One region of the Rossellomorea sp. LJF3 genome, then DNA from elsewhere that is predicted to be linked to it. Evidence: a T-box and tRNA genes for the amino acid it is inferred to sense, from the RefSeq annotation. Region 1 holds a T-box; the other holds one or more tRNA genes.

Evidence for each region. A T-box is a leader RNA that pairs with one kind of tRNA and senses whether it is charged. The one in region 1 lies ahead of serS (serine--tRNA ligase), so its partner is inferred to be a tRNA-Ser.
Region 2: it encodes a tRNA-Ser, which carries the amino acid that the T-box ahead of serS (serine--tRNA ligase) is inferred to sense. The anticodon was not compared.

The regions. Positions count from the first base shown of each region.
Region 1 is NZ_JBANLY010000037.1:10,279-17,986, forward strand. It holds gene serS (serine--tRNA ligase) at 1-1,166, opposite strand, end outside; T-box leader at 1,215-1,424, opposite strand; gene pdxT (pyridoxal 5'-phosphate synthase glutaminase subunit PdxT) at 1,478-2,068, opposite strand; gene pdxS (pyridoxal 5'-phosphate synthase lyase subunit PdxS) at 2,080-2,961, opposite strand; gene V8G47_RS20035 (serine hydrolase) at 3,214-4,533, opposite strand; gene guaB (IMP dehydrogenase) at 4,765-6,228, opposite strand; gene V8G47_RS20045 (YaaC family protein) at 6,341-7,276, shown strand; gene V8G47_RS20050 (glutathione peroxidase) at 7,310-7,708, opposite strand, start outside.
Region 2 is NZ_JBANLY010000016.1:74,419-86,856, reverse strand. It holds tRNA gene V8G47_RS15280 (tRNA-Met) at 63-139, shown strand; tRNA gene V8G47_RS15275 (tRNA-Ile) at 144-220, shown strand; tRNA gene V8G47_RS15270 (tRNA-Ser) at 238-330, shown strand; tRNA gene V8G47_RS15265 (tRNA-Met) at 357-430, shown strand; tRNA gene V8G47_RS15260 (tRNA-Asp) at 550-626, shown strand; tRNA gene V8G47_RS15255 (tRNA-Phe) at 674-749, shown strand; tRNA gene V8G47_RS15250 (tRNA-His) at 773-848, shown strand; tRNA gene V8G47_RS15245 (tRNA-Gly) at 865-938, shown strand; tRNA gene V8G47_RS15240 (tRNA-Ile) at 949-1,025, shown strand; tRNA gene V8G47_RS15235 (tRNA-Asn) at 1,035-1,109, shown strand; tRNA gene V8G47_RS15230 (tRNA-Ser) at 1,115-1,205, shown strand; tRNA gene V8G47_RS15225 (tRNA-Glu) at 1,210-1,281, shown strand; gene glgB (1,4-alpha-glucan branching enzyme) at 1,848-3,698, shown strand; gene V8G47_RS15215 (glucose-1-phosphate adenylyltransferase) at 3,714-4,871, shown strand; gene V8G47_RS15210 (sugar phosphate nucleotidyltransferase) at 4,914-5,942, shown strand; gene glgA (glycogen synthase GlgA) at 5,939-7,384, shown strand; gene V8G47_RS15200 (glycogen/starch/alpha-glucan phosphorylase) at 7,374-9,779, shown strand; gene V8G47_RS15195 (TraR/DksA C4-type zinc finger protein) at 9,816-10,580, opposite strand; gene V8G47_RS15190 (1,4-dihydroxy-2-naphthoate polyprenyltransferase) at 11,054-11,977, opposite strand; gene V8G47_RS15185 (isochorismate synthase) at 12,281-12,438, shown strand, end outside.

The DNA.
Region 1 (7,708 bases):
ATTGCTAATCCAGATCCATTTAACGTATGCACATGTTCTGGTTTCGCGTTCGGCTCTCTTCTGAAACGGATGTTGGCACGTCTCGCCTGGAAGCTTTCAAAGTTACTGCAAGAAGAAATCTCACGGTACGTCCCGTAACTCGGAATCCAGACTTCAATATCGTACTTCTTGGCTGCAGTGAAGCCCAGGTCCGCTGTACACATAGATAATACGCGGTATGGAAGGCCAAGCAGCTGAAGAACTTTTTCAGCATGACCCGTTAATTTCTCTAACTCATCATAAGAGTCCTCAGGCTTCACAAAGCGCACTAGCTCGACTTTGTTGAATTGATGCTGACGGATCAACCCTCTTGTATCACGACCTGCAGATCCGGCTTCAGAGCGGAAGTTGGCGCTGTATGCCACATAGCTTACAGGCAGCTCGTCAGCCTTCAGGATCTCATCACGATGATAATTCGTTACAGGTACTTCTGCCGTAGGAACTAAGAAATAGTCCTCGCTCTCGATTCTGAAAGCATCTTCTTCAAATTTTGGAAGTTGACCTGTCCCTGTCATACTCGCCCGATTCACCAGGAATGGAGGAATCATTTCCGTATAGCCATGTTCATCCATGTGAAGGTCCATCATAAAGTTGATAAGGGCTCTTTCAAGTCTTGCGCCAAGGCCTTTATAGAAAACGAAACGGCTTCCCGTCACTTTTCCTGCCCGTTCGAAATCAAGGATCCCGAGATTTGTTGCAACATCCCAGTGAGGCTGTGCTTCGAAATCAAATTCCCTGACCTCTCCCCATTTACGCGCTTCCACATTATCATCTTCTGTTTCCCCGACAGGTACCGTTTCATGAGGGATATTTGGAATAGAAAGAAGGATGCGCTCAAGCTCTTCTTCGATGCCTCTTAATTCATCATCCAATTTTTTCACCTTGGCACCCACTTCACGCATCTCCAAAATCATATCCTGAGCATCTTTTTTCTCTTTTTTCAGCTCGGCAATTTGTTGAGATACTTCATTACGCTTGCTCTTTAGATCTTCACTTTCAACAAGGAGCTCTCTTCTTCTCTTATCAAGCTCTTCAAACTTACCGAAGTCCTCCAGGTTCTCACCACGGTGCTGAAGTCGGGCTTTTACATCTTCCAGATTGTTACGTAAATACTTAATGTCTAACATGCACTTTCTCTCCTTTTTATAAAAAAATAAAAAACCCCCATCCCTGGTAAAAGGGACGGAGGTTTCCGCGTTGCCACCCTAATTGAAGACGCTCTCGCATCTTCCTCTTAAGAGATGGTAACGGAATCACCGAAAATACCTACTTCATTCAGTACTTCACTCAAGGATGGATTCGTAAAGATCCTGCATCGATTCTCACCGCCCATCGACTCTCTTTAGCAAGCTTTCTTTACTACTATTTCCTATCAACGATTTAAATTTTTATTGGTTATTTCATAATCTACTACAATGTTTTCCATTTTGCAATAGAATTATGCGATTGTTTTCTCCATGCTTTCTTTCACCATTTCAACGAAGAAAGCTGTCAAACGATGATCATCCGTCAATTCAGGATGGAAAGAACAGCCAAGGAACTGGCCGTGGCGGGCAAGCACGATCCGCTCGTTATGCTTCGCCAGGATTTCAACATCTTCTCCCGCTTCCACGATATGAGGCGCACGGATGAAGACGGCATTGAATCCTTCTCCTACATGGGCAATCGAAAGGTCCGCTTCGAAGCTTTCCTTCTGACGGCCGAATGAATTACGCTCCACCGTCACATCCATCACCCCAAGATGAGGTTCTTCGTAACCGACAATATGACCCGCTAACAGAATCAATCCGGCGCATGTTCCAAAGATCGGCTTCCCTGCTGCTGCGAATTGTCTTAACGGCTCCATAAAGCCGTAGCGGTCAATCAGCCTTCTCATCGTCGTACTCTCCCCGCCAGGCATGATGAGCCCCTGAATCTCTTCCAGTTGCTCTACACGCTTCACGACGATCGCCTTGGCCCCGGAGGCTTCAATTGAACGTACATGCTCCCTGACGGCACCTTGAAGTCCTAATACACCGATGTTCAACATAGAATCACACCTTACCATCCACGATCTTGCATGCGGTTTTCAGGGAGGATAGAAGAAATTTCTACACCCTTCATGGCTACACCAAGCTCTTTAGACAGCTCTGCGATCAACTTGTAATCCTGGTAGTGAGTAGTCGCTTCTACAATCGCTTTTGCGAATTTCTCAGGGTTCTCTGACTTGAAGATACCAGAGCCTACGAATACTCCGTCAGCCCCGAGTTCCATCATAAGAGCAGCATCAGCTGGTGTGGCAATTCCGCCTGCAGCAAAGTTTACAACAGGTAAACGACCGTTTTCTTTAATTTCTAACAATAATTCGTATGGAGCTCCCAGTAACTTCGCTTCTGTCATGATCTCATCTTCATTCATGCTCACTAGCTTACGTACTTGAGCATTTACCTTACGCATATGACGAACCGCTTCAACGATGTTACCTGTTCCAGGCTCACCCTTTGTACGAAGCATAGATGCCCCTTCACCGATACGGCGGGCAGCTTCACCTAAATCACGGCATCCGCATACGAAAGGAACCGTGAAATCTCTTTTATTTAAATGGTACTCTTCATCAGCCGGCGTCAATACTTCACTTTCATCAAGATAATCAACACCCATTGATTCAAGGACCCTTGCCTCAACGATATGACCGATACGAGCCTTCGCCATTACAGGAATCGACACAGCACCCATCACTTCTTCAATAATACGAGGATCTGCCATTCTTGCCACTCCACCGGCAGCACGGATGTCTGCTGGAACCCGTTCTAAAGCCATTACCGCAACTGCACCCGCAGCTTCAGCAACTTTTGCCTGCTCTGCATTGACAACGTCCATGATCACGCCGCCTTTTTGCATTTCAGCCATTCCTCTTTTCACACGATCTGTACCAGTATTCATATCTATATCCCCCTTATATTTATCCCTTGCCTGCCCCACTACCTCCCAAAAAAGGAAGAAAACGTGACTAAAACAATCGGAATGATTATGTAACCCTACTGCTAAATAAACAATAAAAATGGGCTTATGTCAAGACGAAAAGCGGAAGGGGCGACAAGCATTCCTTCAGTCCCTTTGTATAATCCCCCTACATTTATTCAATTATAAAAAACACCAAGACTTGTCCAACATAAGTCTTGGTGTTTCATTATATTAGAACCAGCCTTTAACCGTAGAAGTAATGGAATCCCAAATATCTCCGAAGAAGCCACCTACAGCTCTCATGGAAAGGACGAACCAGTTCGCCTTCTCGACACCATCAACTGTCACAACAGATGCTTTTGAAGCGTTCGATCCTTTATCTGTAAGATAACCTAAATCTTTTTTACCTTTAGCTTCCAGCATGACATACCCGACCTTTTCCCCTTCTTTAATAGGAGCCGTCAGTTCGCCATCGTCATTCAACTTTTTCTTATCCAACACAAACTTAGGCTTGTATTGATCTTCTTCACCGTTCTTAACCACCATGCTTAATGGAGAATCGGTTTTGATTTGAACTTCTTTTTCTTTTCCTTTTTGAACTGGAAGTGTTTTATGTCCTTTTACTTTGTAGTCAGCAGGAAGGACTTCTTCCATTGTGAAATTAGTAAAGGCGTAATCTAACATTTTTCTTGTTTCATTAAATCGTGCGTCATAAGAATTTTCACCAGAGCTGATATCCACGTTCATCACCACTGTAATATAACGCATTCCATCTCTTTCAGCTGTTCCGGTAAAACATCCACCCGCAAAATCAGTCGTACCGGTTTTCAAACCGTCCATGCCCTCGTATTCACGAATTAATCCAGGCAGCATCCAGTTCCAGTTTTTCATATTGAAAGCATCTTCAGTTCCTTCAGCGAATGTTTTCTTCGCAATCTTTGATGTATCAAGGATTTCAGGGAAATCTTTCATCAATCGATAAGCAAGGGTTGCGGTATCTTTCGCAGACATCACATTTTCTTCATCTGCTCCGCCTACTACCTGATCCACATAAGGAGCTAAATCTTTATTATTCAATCCAGTCACATTGACAAATTTATAGTTTTCCAAGCCCAGTTCTTTGGCTTTATCATTCATCATTTGAACAAACTTTTCTTGAGAACCGGCTACAGTTTCAGCGATAGCCATCGCTGCAGCATTCGCAGATTCAATCGCCATTGCCTCATACAGATCTTTGAGTTTATATGTTCCCTCTTCTCTTAATGGAACATTACTCAAATTATCATTATGGGACATATTCGAAATTTTTGTCGGAACCGTGTATGTCTGATCCCATTTCACTTTACCTTCTTTAACCGCTTCAAGTAAGACGTATTCCGTCATCATCTTCGTCATACTTGCAATTCCTTGAGCTGTATCAGAATTCTTCTCATACAGAATCTTACCTGTACTTGCTTCTACTAAAATCGCAGCTTTTGCGTTTACGTCCAAGTCACCTTGAGCATTGGCAGGTTTCTGCACCATACTCATTGCCATCATAAAAACCATCATACAAACAAAAGATTTTTGAATCCAACTTCTTTTCACTGTTAGCCCTCCAAGATTTTATGTACACCTTCGTTATTTTAACATAGTTCCAAAGGTAAGAATAGACAGAGAATATGACTAGTTTTGGCATAGGTCAAGGGACTTGCGGCCTCTAAAAAAAGGCCGGGAATAACCTTTCTTTCCCACTAAAAAAAGCTGACCAGGAAATTCTGATCAGCTTTTGTCATTATTTTCTTATAAAGAGTAGTTTGGTGCTTCTTTCGTAATCTGAACATCATGGGGATGACTTTCACGGAGGCCGGCACCTGTCATTTTAATGAACTGCGCCTTTTCCCTTAAGTCGAATAAGTCTTTTGTTCCACAGTATCCCATACCTGAACGCAAGCCTCCTACCAGCTGATACAATGTATCGGCTAACGGTCCTTTATAAGGAATACGCCCTTCGATGCCTTCTGGAACGAACTTTTTCGCTTCTTCTTGGAAATAGCGGTCCTTTGATCCTTTTTCCATGGAGCTGACAGAACCCATCCCTCTGTATACTTTAAAGCGGCGCCCTTGGAAGATCTCCGTTTCGCCAGGGCTTTCGGACGTCCCGGCCAATAAGCTTCCAAGCATGACGGCATGTCCTCCGGCTGCCAGGGCTTTCACGATATCACCTGAGTACTTGATGCCTCCATCGGCGATGATGCTCTTACCATGCTTCCTTGCTTCCGTTGCACAATCATACACAGCGGTAATTTGTGGAACACCCACACCTGCAACAACGCGGGTTGTACAGATTGAACCAGGTCCGATTCCCACTTTGACCACATCTGCACCTGCTTCAATCAATTCTCTTGTCGCTTCAGCCGTCGCTACATTACCTGCAACGATATTTAACGTTGGATAAGCTTCACGTATTTCACGAACAATAGTAAGGACTCCAGCGGAATGACCGTGAGCCGTATCGATCACGATGACATCCACATGGGCTTTAACCAAATGTTCTACACGAGTTAATGTGTCCTTGGAAATACCAACTGCTGCTCCCACTAATAAACGCCCTTGAGCATCTTTAGCCGAATTCGGGAACTCGATGACTTTCTCAATATCCTTGATCGTAATCAATCCTTTAAGTGTTCCTTCTTGATCGATCAAAGGCAGCTTTTCAATTTTATATTGCTGAAGAATTTTTTCCGCTTCTTCTAGGGTAGTGCCGACTGGAGCCGTTACAAGATTCTCCTTCGTCATGACATCAGAAATCTGGATCGAATAATCCTGGATGAAACGAAGATCGCGATTCGTTAAAATCCCGACAAGCTTCTGTTCTTGCTCGTTGTTCACAATCGGAACACCGGAAATTCTATATTTGCCCATCAAGTGCTCTGCAGAAAAGACTTGATGATCCGGAGTTAAAAAGAATGGATCAGAGATAACTCCACTTTCGGAACGTTTTACTTTATCGACCTGTTCAGCCTGCTGTTCAATACTCATATTCTTGTGGATGATACCGAGTCCACCTGTTCGAGCCATTGCAATCGCCATTTCAGCTTCGGTTACGGTATCCATCCCTGCACTGATGATAGGAACATTCAGCTTAATTGATTCCGTTAATTCAACAGAGATGTTTACATCCTTTGGTAACACCTCTGATTTAGCTGGTAATAATAACACATCGTCAAACGTTAAACCTTCTTTAGCAAATTTAGAATCCCACATGTTTTCGGCCTCCCTAGTCCCAAAATATTATTAGTAGGTTATCAATTGGTTAAAATACTGTCAAGAAGAATAGGATTAATTTAACTTTTCAGAATAATTAGAAGGTGATCTCTTGGACGAAATATATCAGCACTGGGACTTCATTCACTATTTTCAATCAGCGGAATACTCCCAGAAGTTTCTAAAAAAATGTTACGAAAAACTGGGGGCCATTCAAGCTGAAGTAAAGAGTTATGACAACTGTTATCCATTCATGTATTACCTGGAACAAGGAGAACTTTATTATAAACAAGCCATGATGTCTCCTTTTTCACTAAAGCCCATATTGCTTTTTTATGGATACATTCATTTTATTAAAGCGATTGTCCTGACAGAAGATCCGGAATACCCTGAAACAACTACCGTTCTTGCTCATGGGATTACCTCAAGAAAAAGAAAGAAGCAGCAGTACAGGTTTTTACAGGATGAGGTAAAGGTTCAGAAAAACGGGCTCTTTTCACATTTTTCGGACCTCGTGTTCCACGTGAAACATATCATCGGGGAAAAATACAAAATGGAAGATCTGCTGGTCCAAATACCTGAACTTGAAGAAGCATTCCTTATTCTACTCAAAAAGAAAACCATGCTCTGGTTTACCAATCAGAACGAACTGGCAATCGACGAATCCATACTCTCCCACTTTCATATGTCCGAGTCTTTATTTAAACAATACATGAACGAAAAAATAACGGGGGATTCAATCTGGATTACAGATGATACGCTGCACGCATCGATCACTGAGGAACAACTACCTGTCAGATGGCATTTAAACAAAAACCGATTAGTACTGCCAGGAATTCGAAACGAAGCATCAGCCATACCTGAAGTACTTATCCACTATGCGATTCTATATAACCTAAGCATGATTGCCCGGTATGAAACCGAATGGTGGGTTGAACTATTAAAAAACCGCACCAATGAAGACTATCCCATCATTACGACGTTTCTCAACATCACAACAGAAAAGTCACCCTATCTATTACTCAAGATTCTTAAGGATAAAATATAGGAGGAAGAGAAAGGTCGAGCCTTTCTTCTTTCTCTATTCAGCATGAAGTAGCTTTCTAATATCATCCTCAATTTTACGGGGGGAGGTTTGCGGAGAATACCGGTCGAATACCTCACCATTTTTCCCAACCAGGAACTTAGTAAAGTTCCATTTAATATTTGAAAGAAGGACACCCTTTTTCTCCCGGGTTAAGAATGTGAACAATGGGTGAGCTTCCTTCCCCTTCACGTCTACCTTCGCAAACATCGGGAATGATACTCCGTAATTTACCTGACAGAACTCCATGATATCATCCTGATTATCGAACTCCTGGTTCATGAATTGATCACACGGAAATCCCAGCACTACAAGCCCTTCCTCTTTGTACTCTTCATACAGGCCCTGAAGCTCTTCAAATTGGGGCGTAAAGCCACACTTACTTGCTGTGTTCAC
Region 2 (12,438 bases), on a different contig from region 1:
ACAGCAAAAAAATCCTATATGTTTTACGAAAGTGAAACTTAATACTATGTTATATGTTTCTTGGCGGTGTAGCTCAGCTGGCTAGAGCGTACGGTTCATACCCGTGAGGTCGGGGGTTCGATCCCCTCCGCCGCTACCAATAGGGACCTTTAGCTCAGTTGGTTAGAGCAGACGGCTCATAACCGTCCGGTCGTAGGTTCGAGTCCTACAAGGTCCACCAAGTACCATTTTCATTACGGAGGAATACCCAAGTCCGGCTGAAGGGATCGGTCTTGAAAACCGACAGGGGTGTAACAGCCCGCGGGGGTTCGAATCCCCCTTCCTCCTCCATTTTCTCTTTTAAAAAATATTATCGTCGCGGGGTGGAGCAGTTCGGTAGCTCGTCGGGCTCATAACCCGAAGGTCGCAGGTTCAAATCCTGTCCCCGCAATACCATTTTTGCTTGTTATTAATAAGAGATTAACTTTGCTCTTTTATGAGTCACGCAAGGATAGTTATTTTCACTATCGTGAAGGTAATGAAAGTTATTTTGCTTACGCAAAAAACTCTGGTCCGGTAGTTCAGTTGGTTAGAATGCCTGCCTGTCACGCAGGAGGTCGCGGGTTCGAGTCCCGTCCGGACCGCCATTTATCTTTTGATGGTTCAATTGAAAATTTAATCTTCTATATAATACGGCTCAGTAGCTCAGTTGGTAGAGCAATGGACTGAAAATCCATGTGTCGGCGGTTCGATTCCGTCCTGAGCCACCATTTTTCTATTTAGACAAATTATGGCGATTGTGGCGAAGTGGTTAACGCACCTGATTGTGGTTCAGGCATTCGTGGGTTCGATTCCCATCAGTCGCCCCATATTTTATTTTGTAATGCGGGTGTAGTTTAGTGGTAAAACCTCAGCCTTCCAAGCTGATGATGAGGGTTCGATTCCCTTCACCCGCTCCAATTCATTTTTGGGCCTATAGCTCAGCTGGTTAGAGCGCACGCCTGATAAGCGTGAGGTCGGTGGTTCGAGTCCACTTAGGCCCACCATTTCATTATTCCGCAGTAGCTCAGTGGTAGAGCTATCGGCTGTTAACCGATCGGTCGCAAGTTCGAATCTTGCCTGCGGAGCCATATTTGGAGAAGTACTCAAGTGGCTGAAGAGGCGCCCCTGCTAAGGGTGTAGGTCGGGCAACTGGCGCGAGGGTTCAAATCCCTCCTTCTCCGCCATTAAGGCCCATTGGTCAAGCGGTTAAGACACCGCCCTTTCACGGCGGTAACACGGGTTCGAATCCCGTATGGGTCATTATGAAGAGACTATCATTGTTGATAGTCTTTTTTTTGTTGTTCCAAGTAGCACTTTGTCATGGAATAAAGCTGATATAAGCAAGTTTTAGAAAAAGTTTGTTCCAGGTTTCTGCGTCGATGGATATATTATCGACTTTCCTCCGTTTATTAACAACTTCCTCATTATTCCACTCAAAAGCAAATTTCCCATAACAGCAGAGAAGGTCAATGATTATCAAAAATCAAAATCTAACACCTCTTTCCTCCCTTCATTCGACACCGCTATTCCATCTTCCACCCAACCATAATCCTATACAAAGTACCGGAATCCCTCTATGTTTCCTACAAATATTAATTTTTTCACAAAATAATTTTCGACAAATTTCGCTATGAATTCAACGTAATTCCCCTATGTTTTTACAATGTAAACCTTACCATTTAGAATAACTTTCCAAATCGGCCGGTTTTTCATATATCCATGTAGTAAATTGTCGTAATTGAACGACGATTATAAAGAGGATTTTGGTGATGTTGTTAGAAAGTAGTTATGTAGATTGAAAAAATGTAGGTGAGATGATGAACGCAATGACCATAACAGATTACGATGTGTTTTTGTTTCATGAGGGAAATTTGCAGCAGGCCTATCAGTTTATGGGTGCACATGTGAGAAGGGATTCCACTGGGACCTATACAGAATTTTGCGTTTGGGCACCGAAAGCAAGGCATGTTTCATTGGTGGGTTCCTTTAATCAATGGAATGGGAATGGATATGAATTAAAAAAGCGGAACAGTGAAGGTCTGTGGACGATTCGAGTCGATAAGGATCTGGCGGGAGAAACGTATAAGTATGAGATTACGACTCCCCTTGGGGCAAAGAAGCTGAAGGCGGATCCGTACGGGTTTGCTTCTGAAAGGCGTCCTCATACGGCAAGCGTCGTGTATGAGCTGGAGGGCTTTGAATGGGAAGATGAGAAGTGGCTCGAGGACCGATCATCCACTACGATCTACGACAAGCCTATGGCGATTTATGAAGTCCATTTAGGTACGTGGAAGAAGGAAGCAGGAACGTTTCTATCTTATAGGGAATTAGCGCAGCAATTGATTCCCCATGTGAAAGAGCAGGGATTCACCCATATTGAGCTGCTGCCTGTCACGGAGCATCCATTTGACCGGTCCTGGGGTTATCAGGGTACGGGATATTATTCCCCTACCAGTCGCTACGGCTCACCACATGATTTGATGGCATTTGTGAATGAATGTCATTTACATAATATTGGCGTGATCCTGGATTGGGTCCCAGGTCATTTTTGTAAGGATGCGCATGGGTTATATGAGTTTGATGGTTCGTTTGCCTATGAGTACAGTGAGGAAAGGGACCGGGAGAATTATACGTGGGGAACGGCGAACTTTGACTTAGGCAAAGGGGAAGTGAGGAGCTTCCTGATTTCCAATGCCCGCTTCTGGATGGATCAGTATCATATCGATGGCTTCAGGATCGATGCGGTAGCGAACATCATCTATTGGGCGAATCAGGGTGAGCTTAACCCGAATGAAGGCGCCATACAGTTTTTGAAAAACTTGAACAAGGCCGTTTTTGAGTTTGATTCTTCGATTCTGATGATTGCAGAGGATTCTACGGACTGGCCACAGGTGACGTCTCCTGTTCATTATGGAGGACTGGGATTTAATTATAAGTGGAATATGGGATGGATGAATGACGTCCTTAAATATATGGAAACCGATCCATCTGAACGAAGGCATGTGCATTCTCTCATTACGTTTTCGTTGTTATATGCGTTTTCAGAGAATTATGTTCTTCCCTTCTCCCATGACGAAGTGGTGCATGGGAAGAAGTCGTTATTAAATAAAATGCCGGGGGATTACTGGCAGAAATTCGCTCAATACCGTTTGCTCCTCGGCTTCATGATGGCTCATCCAGGAAAAAAGCTTCTGTTCATGGGAAGTGAACTGGCCCCGTTTTCAGAGTGGAAGGACCTTGAGGAATTGGATTGGCATTTATTGGATTACGAATTTCATCACAAATTCAATTCATATTTCAAAGAGCTTATGCATTTATATAAAGGTGCTGAACCATTATTTCAGATGGATCATCGTTCAGACGGATTCCAGTGGGTTGATGTAAATAATGCAGAGCAGCAGATTTTCTCTTTCATCCGTTATGGGATAGAGAAGGGAGATCATCTTGTGGTGATCTGCAATTTCAGTCCCCATGTGTATCATCAGTATAAGGTGGGAGTAGATAAGGTTTCTTCGTATGAAGAGATTTGGAATAGTGATGATGAAAGGTTTGGAGGTTCCCATCAGGTGAATCCCAACCCGCTTACCGTGCACAATGAGCCGTATCATGGAAGAGATGGGTATGTGGAAATGACGATTCCACCATACGCAGCCGTTTATTTAAGACCAATCGAGTGAAAGGGGAGAAGAGTAATGGCAAAAGGTAGATGTGTGGCCATGTTGTTAGCAGGTGGAAAAGGGAGCAGGTTAAGTTCATTGACGAAGAGTCTGGCGAAACCGGCCGTACCATTTGGAGGAAAGTACCGTATCATTGATTTTACCCTGAGCAATTGTACGAACTCAGGTATCGACACTGTCGGTGTTCTTACCCAGTACCAGCCCCTGGTATTGAATTCTTATATCGGGATCGGGAGTGCATGGGACCTTGACCGTAAAAACGGTGGTGTGACCGTCCTGCCCCCATATGCTGAATCATCCGAAATGCGCTGGTATACGGGGACGGCCAGTGCCATTTATCAAAATATGAATTACCTTGAGCAATACGATCCCGAGTACGTATTGATTCTGTCGGGTGATCACATTTACAAAATGGATTATAGTAAAATGCTTGATTATCATATCGAGAAAAAAGCAGATGTCTCGATTTCAGTCATTGAAGTGGGGTGGGATGAAGCGAGCCGCTTCGGACTGATGAACGCGAATGAGGATATGCGTGTCACGGAGTTTGAAGAAAAACCACCTTTCCCGAAAAGCAATCTTGCTTCGATGGGCATTTACATCTTTAATTATTCCGTGCTGAAGGATTATTTGGAGATGGATGAACGGAATCCGGATTCGAGCCATGACTTTGGGAAGGATGTCATTCCTCTCCTACTTGATGAAAAGAAAAAACTGATGGCATATCCATTTGAAGGCTATTGGAAGGATGTCGGAACGGTCAAGAGCCTTTGGGAAGCGAATATGGACCTGATAGATGAAGAGAATGAATTGAATCTGTTCGATCATGATTGGAGAGTGTATTCGGTTAATCCGAATGAGCCGCCTCAATATATTTCAGAAGACGCCCTTGTGGAGGGATCTCTTGTAAATGAAGGATGTACGATTGAAGGAACGATTCAAAAGTCCGTCCTCTTCCAGGGAACAACGGTGAAAAAGGGAGCGCATGTCAGTCGTTCAGTCATCATGCCGGACGCTGTCGTTGAAGAAAATGCCTATATCGAGCAGGCGATCGTGCCATCGAATGTAAGGGTTCCAAAGGGATTGTGCATCATGCCGGAAGAGGGATCTGATGAAGTGATCCTCGTGACGGAATCATTCATTGAAGCACTGCTGGAACAGGAAAGAGTGTAAGGTTCAAGACCATCTTAACAACATTAGAGGAGGAGAAGTGTTTTGAAAAATACGATGCTTGGTGTTATTGACGCTACGAGTTACTACGATTCCTTGGAGGATTTATTATTACATCGCTCATTAGCGGCCCTTCCCATTGCCGGGAGATACCGGTTGATTGACTTTGTCCTTTCCAATATGGTGAATTCCGATATCGGCAGCGTTGCAATCTTTCCAAAGTTTCAATACAGATCACTGATGGATCACCTCGGATCAGGGAAGAACTGGGATCTGAACCGGAAGAGGGATGGCTTGTTTTTCTTTCCTGCCCCTGGACTGGAAGCGAATGAAGAAGGTGTCGGGTCCTTTAATCACTTTGCCCATCATATGGACTATTTCAGACGCAGTACACAGGAATACGCCCTGATCAGCAATTGCTTCACGTTATGTAACATCGATTATCAACCCGTACTGGAGCGTCATATCCGTATCGGTTGTGATATAACGGAAATGCGTTACAATGGCAGCTCCTTAGACATGTACTTAGTCAAAACGTCTACACTGATTGATTTGATCGGGAACAGGCGTGAGACGGGCTATACGTGTATGCAGGATGTGGTGGATGACATGGATGGCGGATTTAAGGTGTGCGGATATGAGCATGAAGGATTTGTTCAAACGATTGATTCCATTGAAGAATACTATGATGCCAGCATGAAGCTTATGAACTTATCCTATTGGAAAGAGCTGTTCAAGAAAGATATGCCTATTTATACGAAAGTAAAGGATGAGCCGCCGACACGCTACACATCAGCTGCAAGTGTGAAAAACAGCATCATCGCCAATGGATGCTTCATTGAAGGCAAAGTGAAGAATTCTACCATGTTCAGAGCGGTGAAGGTCGGCAGGAATACCACAATTTCTAACAGCATCATTATGCAGAAGAGCCAAATTGGAGATAACTGTGTACTGGAGAATGTGATTCTGGATAAAGATGTGAAGATAGAAGATGGTGTCAAGCTTATCGGGGAAGCAAACAATCCAATTGTCATTCGCAAAGGGATGATTCAAGGAGCGCTGATGAATTCGTGAAAGTGTTATTTGTAGTATCTGAGTGTGTCCCATTTATTAAATCCGGGGGCTTGGCGGACGTTGCAGGCGCTTTGCCCAAGGAGTTAAGAAGTTTAGGCACGGATGTCAGGGTGATTCTGCCTAAATACGGCGGGATCCCTCAAGCATTCCGTTCAAGAATGAAGCGGAAGAAAGAATTTTTCGTGTCAGTGGGCTGGAGAAATCAGTATTGTGGAATTGAAGAGTACAGTGAAAATGGCGTGACCTATTATTTTGTGGATAATGAATATTATTTTAACCGGGATCGTTTATACGGATACTTTGACGATGGGGAGAGATTCTCCTTTTTTACAAGGGCAGTATTGGAAAGTATCGCTGTTCTTGATTTCTATCCTGATGTGATTCATTGTCATGATTGGCACACGGGCATGGTTCCGTTCTTACTCAGAAGCGAGTATCAGGAGAGACCGGGCTACTCATTCATCCGCAGCGTATTCACGATTCATAATCTGCAATTTCAAGGAATCTACCCTAAAGAGGTGATGACGGAGTTACTCGCTATCCCGGAGAAGTATTTTCATCATGAATACCTCGAATTTTATGGAAATATCAATTTCATGAAAGGCGCGCTCATTTCTTCGGACTTCGTTACAACGGTCAGTCCTACGTATAAAGAGGAAATCCTCACGCCTTACTACGGGGAAAAGCTTCATAATATACTTGGTCAGCGGTATAACCAATTATTGGGGATCCTCAATGGGATTGATGATGAAGTGTATAATCCTGATGACGGGGAGTTTCCTTTCTTCAGCGGGAATCTTCAAGGAAAGAAGCAGGCAAAGCTTCATCTGCAAAAAAGCCTCGGACTTCATGAGGATGAAGGAATCCCACTTGTGTCCATCATTTCGAGACTGACGAACCAAAAGGGTCTTGAAATCATCAGGGGCGTCTTTCATGAGATGATCCAGGAAAATGTACAGTTTGTCCTGTTGGGGACAGGTGATTGGGAGTTTGAACAGTTTTTCAGGGAAATGGAGTGGACGTATCCTGATAAGGTCAGAGTACAGATCGGCTTCAATGAAGAACTGGCGAAGCAGATCTATTCCGCCAGTGATCTGTTCCTGATGCCTTCCAAGTTCGAGCCTTGCGGGCTGGGACAGTTGATCGCCATGAGATACGGGGCCCTGCCACTTGTAAGGGAGACAGGCGGGTTGAACGATACCGTTGAATCCTACAATGAGGAGACAAAGAGCGGCAACGGCTTCTCATTCAAAAACTTTAATGCTCACGATATGCTTTACACCTATAGAAGAGCCCTATCGTATTACCACGAAGATCCGGAAACATGGAATCATATTGTACGTAATGCAATGAATAAGGATTATAGTTGGGCCCAATCGGCCTTTAAATATAATCAACTATACGCTGACCTGGTATCAAGGAGTGAAAGCCATGTTTTCTGATCCGATTGAATTTAAAGAATTGTTTCTGAAGAAGCTTGAAATGATGTATGGAAAGACGTTTCCTGAGTCCACCAGTCAGGATCAGTTTTTCACGTTAGGCCATTTGATACGTGAATATATTTCGATGAACTGGATCCATACGAATGAGCAGTACCGTTTCAATAAACAAAAGCAGGTGTATTATTTATCCATCGAGTTCCTGCTGGGGCGTCTGCTACGGCAAAATCTGACGAATCTGGGGATCTACGAAATTGTGGATAAAGGGCTTAAGGATCTTGGAATCGACCTTGCGGAAATGGAAGAGGTGGAGCACGATGCAGGACTGGGAAATGGCGGCCTTGGCCGTTTAGCCGCCTGCTTTCTGGATTCCCTGGCTTCCCTCAATTTACCCGGTCATGGATATGGTATCCGTTATAAGCATGGATTGTTCGAACAAAAGATCGTGAACGGATTTCAGATGGAGCTTCCGGAACAGTGGCTGCGTCATGGACATGTTTGGGAGGTCCGCAAATCCGACCTGACAGTCGAAGTGCCTTTCTGGGGGAAGGTGGAATCCTATACGGAAAAGGATGTCTTAAGGTTTCGACATGTAGATGCAGAAATCGTCGCGGCGGTTCCGTATGATATGCCCGTAGTGGGGTTCGAAACGTCGACGGTCAATACGCTGCGATTATGGAGTGCCGAGCCTGCCGCCTATAAAGCGGGAAAAGATATGATGAAATACAAGCGTGATACAGAAGCCATCACGGAATTTCTTTATCCAGACGATACCCACGAGGAAGGGAAGATCCTGCGCCTGAAGCAGCAATACTTCCTGGTGTCAGCAAGTATCCGATCCATTTTGGATTCGTATTTGTACCGAAATGGGGATCTGAAGGAACTGCATGAGAATATTTCTATCCATATCAATGATACCCATCCGGTTCTTGCCATTCCGGAGTTGATGAGGGTCCTTCTGGATGAATACTCCTTTGAATGGGAAGAAGCATGGGAAATCACGACGAATACATTCGCCTATACAAACCATACGACGCTGTCAGAAGCACTGGAGAGATGGCCGATTCGTATATTCCAGCCCCTCCTGCCAAGAATCCACATGATTGTGAATGAAATCAATGAACGGTTCTGCAGGGAATTATGGAAAGAATATCCCGGTGAGTGGAAGAGGATAGAGGACATGGCGATCATCTCTCATAATGAAGTCAAAATGGCCCATCTTGCCATTGTAGGAAGCTTCAGTGTGAACGGTGTGGCAAAGATCCACACGGAAATCCTGAAGCAGCGGGAAATGAACTTATTCTATCAATATTATCCTGGAAAATTTAATAGTAAGACCAATGGGATCACCCATAGAAGGTGGCTCCTTAATAGCAACCCATCCCTTTCGAACCTGATTACCTCTTCGATCGGGGATGAGTGGATCAAAGACCCTTCCAAACTGGTGAAGCTGAAGGAGTATCATCATGATACGGCATTCCTGAAAGACCTGTATGATGTGAAGCAGGGAAATAAACAAAAGCTTGCCGGGCTGATATATGAAAGCAATGGTATCATTGTCGATCCGTCTTCGATATTCGATATCCAGGTGAAGCGGCTTCATGCATACAAACGTCAGTTAATGAATGTGTTGCATATCCTTCACCTGTACAATCGCTGTGTGGAAGATCCGGGATTTGATTTTCATCCACGTACATTCATTTTCGGGGCAAAGGCGTCCCCGGGTTACTATTATGCAAAAAAGATCATTAAGTTGATCCACTCTGTAGCAGATCTCGTAAATGATCACCCGCTTGTGAAAGGGCGCATTAAAGTCGTGTTCCTTGAAAATTACCGGGTGTCCCTTGCAGAAGAGATCATCCCGGCAGCTGACTTGTCCGAGCAGATCTCAACGGCAAGTAAAGAAGCGTCCGGTACGGGGAATATGAAGTTCATGATGAACGGTGCTTTGACCCTTGGGACACTTGACGGTGCCAATATTGAGATCCTGGAACAGGTCGGGCGAGAAAATATCTTTATATTCGGATTAACGGCTGAGGAAGTGATGAAATATCAGAACCATGGAGGCTATTACGCCATGGAGTACTTCCACTACGATACAAGGATCAAAAAGGTGTTGAACCAGTTGATTGATGATACCCTGCCTGATGCAGGTGATCATTTCGAAACCATTTATGATTCGTTACTGACTGAGAATGATCAATTCTTTGTCCTGAGGGATTTCGATTCCTACGTAAGGGTGCATGAACAGGCAGGAAAGGCGTATGAAAACAAAGAGCACTGGTCAAGGATGTGCCTGCAGAACATTGCCAATTCCGGCTATTTCTCCAGTGACCGGACAATCGAGCAATATGCGAAGGACATATGGGGCATTGCACAGGGGAGTTTAATGAAATAGAAAAAACGCTTGGGAATCGGATCCCAAGCGTTTTTTCTATTTTTTCTTCTTGTCGGATACATAGCTGTCTCCATCTTTATAGGGGATGTCACCCAGAGGAGATTCCATATCGTTCTCATCAAGCATGTCTTCATACTCTTCATGTGTTTTCGACGGATAGGCTTTACGGTTCGATCCTTCCATGTCGGTCCCGACGAATGATTCAAAATCCTCGGTGAACCCTTCCGATGTGTCCTCATCCTGATACAGGTCTGAGTAATCTTCGTGATCCCCTTCAAAGTCGGAGGGGGTTTCAGAAGTACCGAAACGGCCGACTTCCTGGAAGCTGTCGTGGTCGTCGCGCACATTCCCATCTGTCTCATGTCTGAATTCATTATCGACTGGCGGCTGCAGTACATCTTCTTCTACCGGCCTATCCTGTGGTGTCGACTTCTCCGGTGTATGGTCCTTACAATAGAGAGTCGTCGGAATGACTTCGAGGCGTTCGTAAGGGATATCCTGTCCGCACTCTTTACATTCTCCGTACGTACCGGCTTCGATCGCTTGCAGGGCTTGTTGGATTTTATCCAGTTCAAGCTTCGCATGATCATCGATGGCGAAATCCTTCTCCCGTTCATATAACTCTGTACCCATATCGGCCGGATGGTTATCGTAAAGGGAAAGTTCTCCTGTGTTATCGCGTTCGTTTGTATGGTGAAGATTATCCAAATCCTGATGTAAATGTTCCTTTAACTGCTTTTCCTGTTGAACCAATTCTTGTTTTAATGTCTGTTTTTGGCTGTCTGTCAGCAATTTCTTCACATCCTTCATTATGTTCGCTTAAATCTTGTCCTAACCATACTTTATCCGAAAGTGGGAAGGTTAAAACATAAAAGGTTTTTTCTGAAAAATAATACTATTAGCGAGTGGTGGTTGATTTCCACTTCAGGTGCTCGCTTTCCGCGGGGCTGGCGGTGAGCCTCCTCGGCTGCGCCTCCGGAGTCTCACCTCTCCAGCGTTTCCCGCAGGAGTCGAGCACCTTCCGTTCCAATCAACATTAGTTTTATATTTCTTAAAAAGGATAAACATCAGAAATTGAAGGGCCAAGAGAGAAAACAATAAAAGGAATTGGTTTAGTCAAAATAAAAAAATCCGAACAATCATTCGAGATTCTTCATTAGAAAGTCGAAGTCGTTCGGATTTTTTTGTTTTGTAAAAGCATATAAAAGGTATTTAAACGGTTCTAGCTGTTGCACGGAAATCAACAGCGGTTTAACAAGGGAACCTAAATCTTTCTACAGCATATAAGCAAGTAATAATCCAATGGATAACAGGAAACCAAAGATGGTATTTGTTTGTGCCGTGGCTTTCATGGCGGGCATCATTTCGATGGGTTGTGTTTTCCCGATGAATCCTGTTGTTGCTTTGATTGCTTTAGGGATGCTCAAAAAGGCTACGAACAGCCATGGGGATGAGATTCCCGTTACGACCAACCCGATGATCCAGGCGTAGGAAACGACAAACATACTGCCTAAGAGGATGATCGCCCCTTTTTTTCCTAACAGGATCGCAATGGTTTTGCGGCCGTTTTCCTTATCACCATCGAGGTCACGGATATTGTTGGCCAATAATATGGAACCTACCAATATGGAAACCGGAATCGAGATGAGGACGCTGTCCCCATTGATGTAGCCTGTCTGGATGTAAAATGAGATGAGGATGATCACAAATCCCATGAAAAATCCGGCTACGATTTCGCCGAATGGTGTGTAAGCAATTGGCATTGGTCCGCCAGTATAAAAGTACCCCGCTGCCATGCACACTATTCCTATGAGAGCCAGCCACCATGTACTATTAAGACAGATATAAATCCCTAACAGAAGGGCGATCCCGTATAGTGAAAAGGCAAGGTTGATGACCGTAGATGGTTTGACACCATTACGGACGATCGCTCCGCCGATTCCTACCGAGTGCTCTGTATCCAGGCCCCTCTTATAATCATAATATTCATTGAACATATTCGTAGCCGCCTGGATCAACAGGCAGGCAACCAGCATGGCTGCAAACAGCAAAATGTCCACTTTCGTAAATTGCAGCGCAAGTACCGTTCCTAATAATACAGGTACAAATGCCGCTGTAAGAGTGTGGGGCCGGGTTAATTGCCACCAGATCTTCCACCCTTTATCTGATTCCAACACGTTGGATGCTTGTTGTTCCATCATTCTCTCTCCCTTACGCAATAAGGAATTTTCAGAAAACATTACAATTCCTTTACAGATTAAAGTGTAGGTAAAGGGAAGGGGACTGTCAATCATTTTCTACAAATTCGTGAAGGTTCTATTTTCCAGGAATTGAGGACTTTTACAAAGCTTTTGGTTTCTCAAAAGAAGAAAAAGGGTTTATTATATATAATAAGGATAAATATTTTAAACATGTCTTGAACTCCGTTGACACACCATAAATACAGGTGTATCTTATAGTAAGTTTGACTATTGTACGTGATTTTGTTTGGGGGAATTCAATTGGTTACCATCCATAAGACCAATATTGAAAAAGCATATGATTCAGCCAGAATGAAGGCTAAACAAATACATCGCCCCGTCCTTCTCAGTATAGTGGAGGAAGTGGATGCCTTAGATCCTCTTTCTTTTTATTATGGAGGAAACTCTTTTCATGGAGA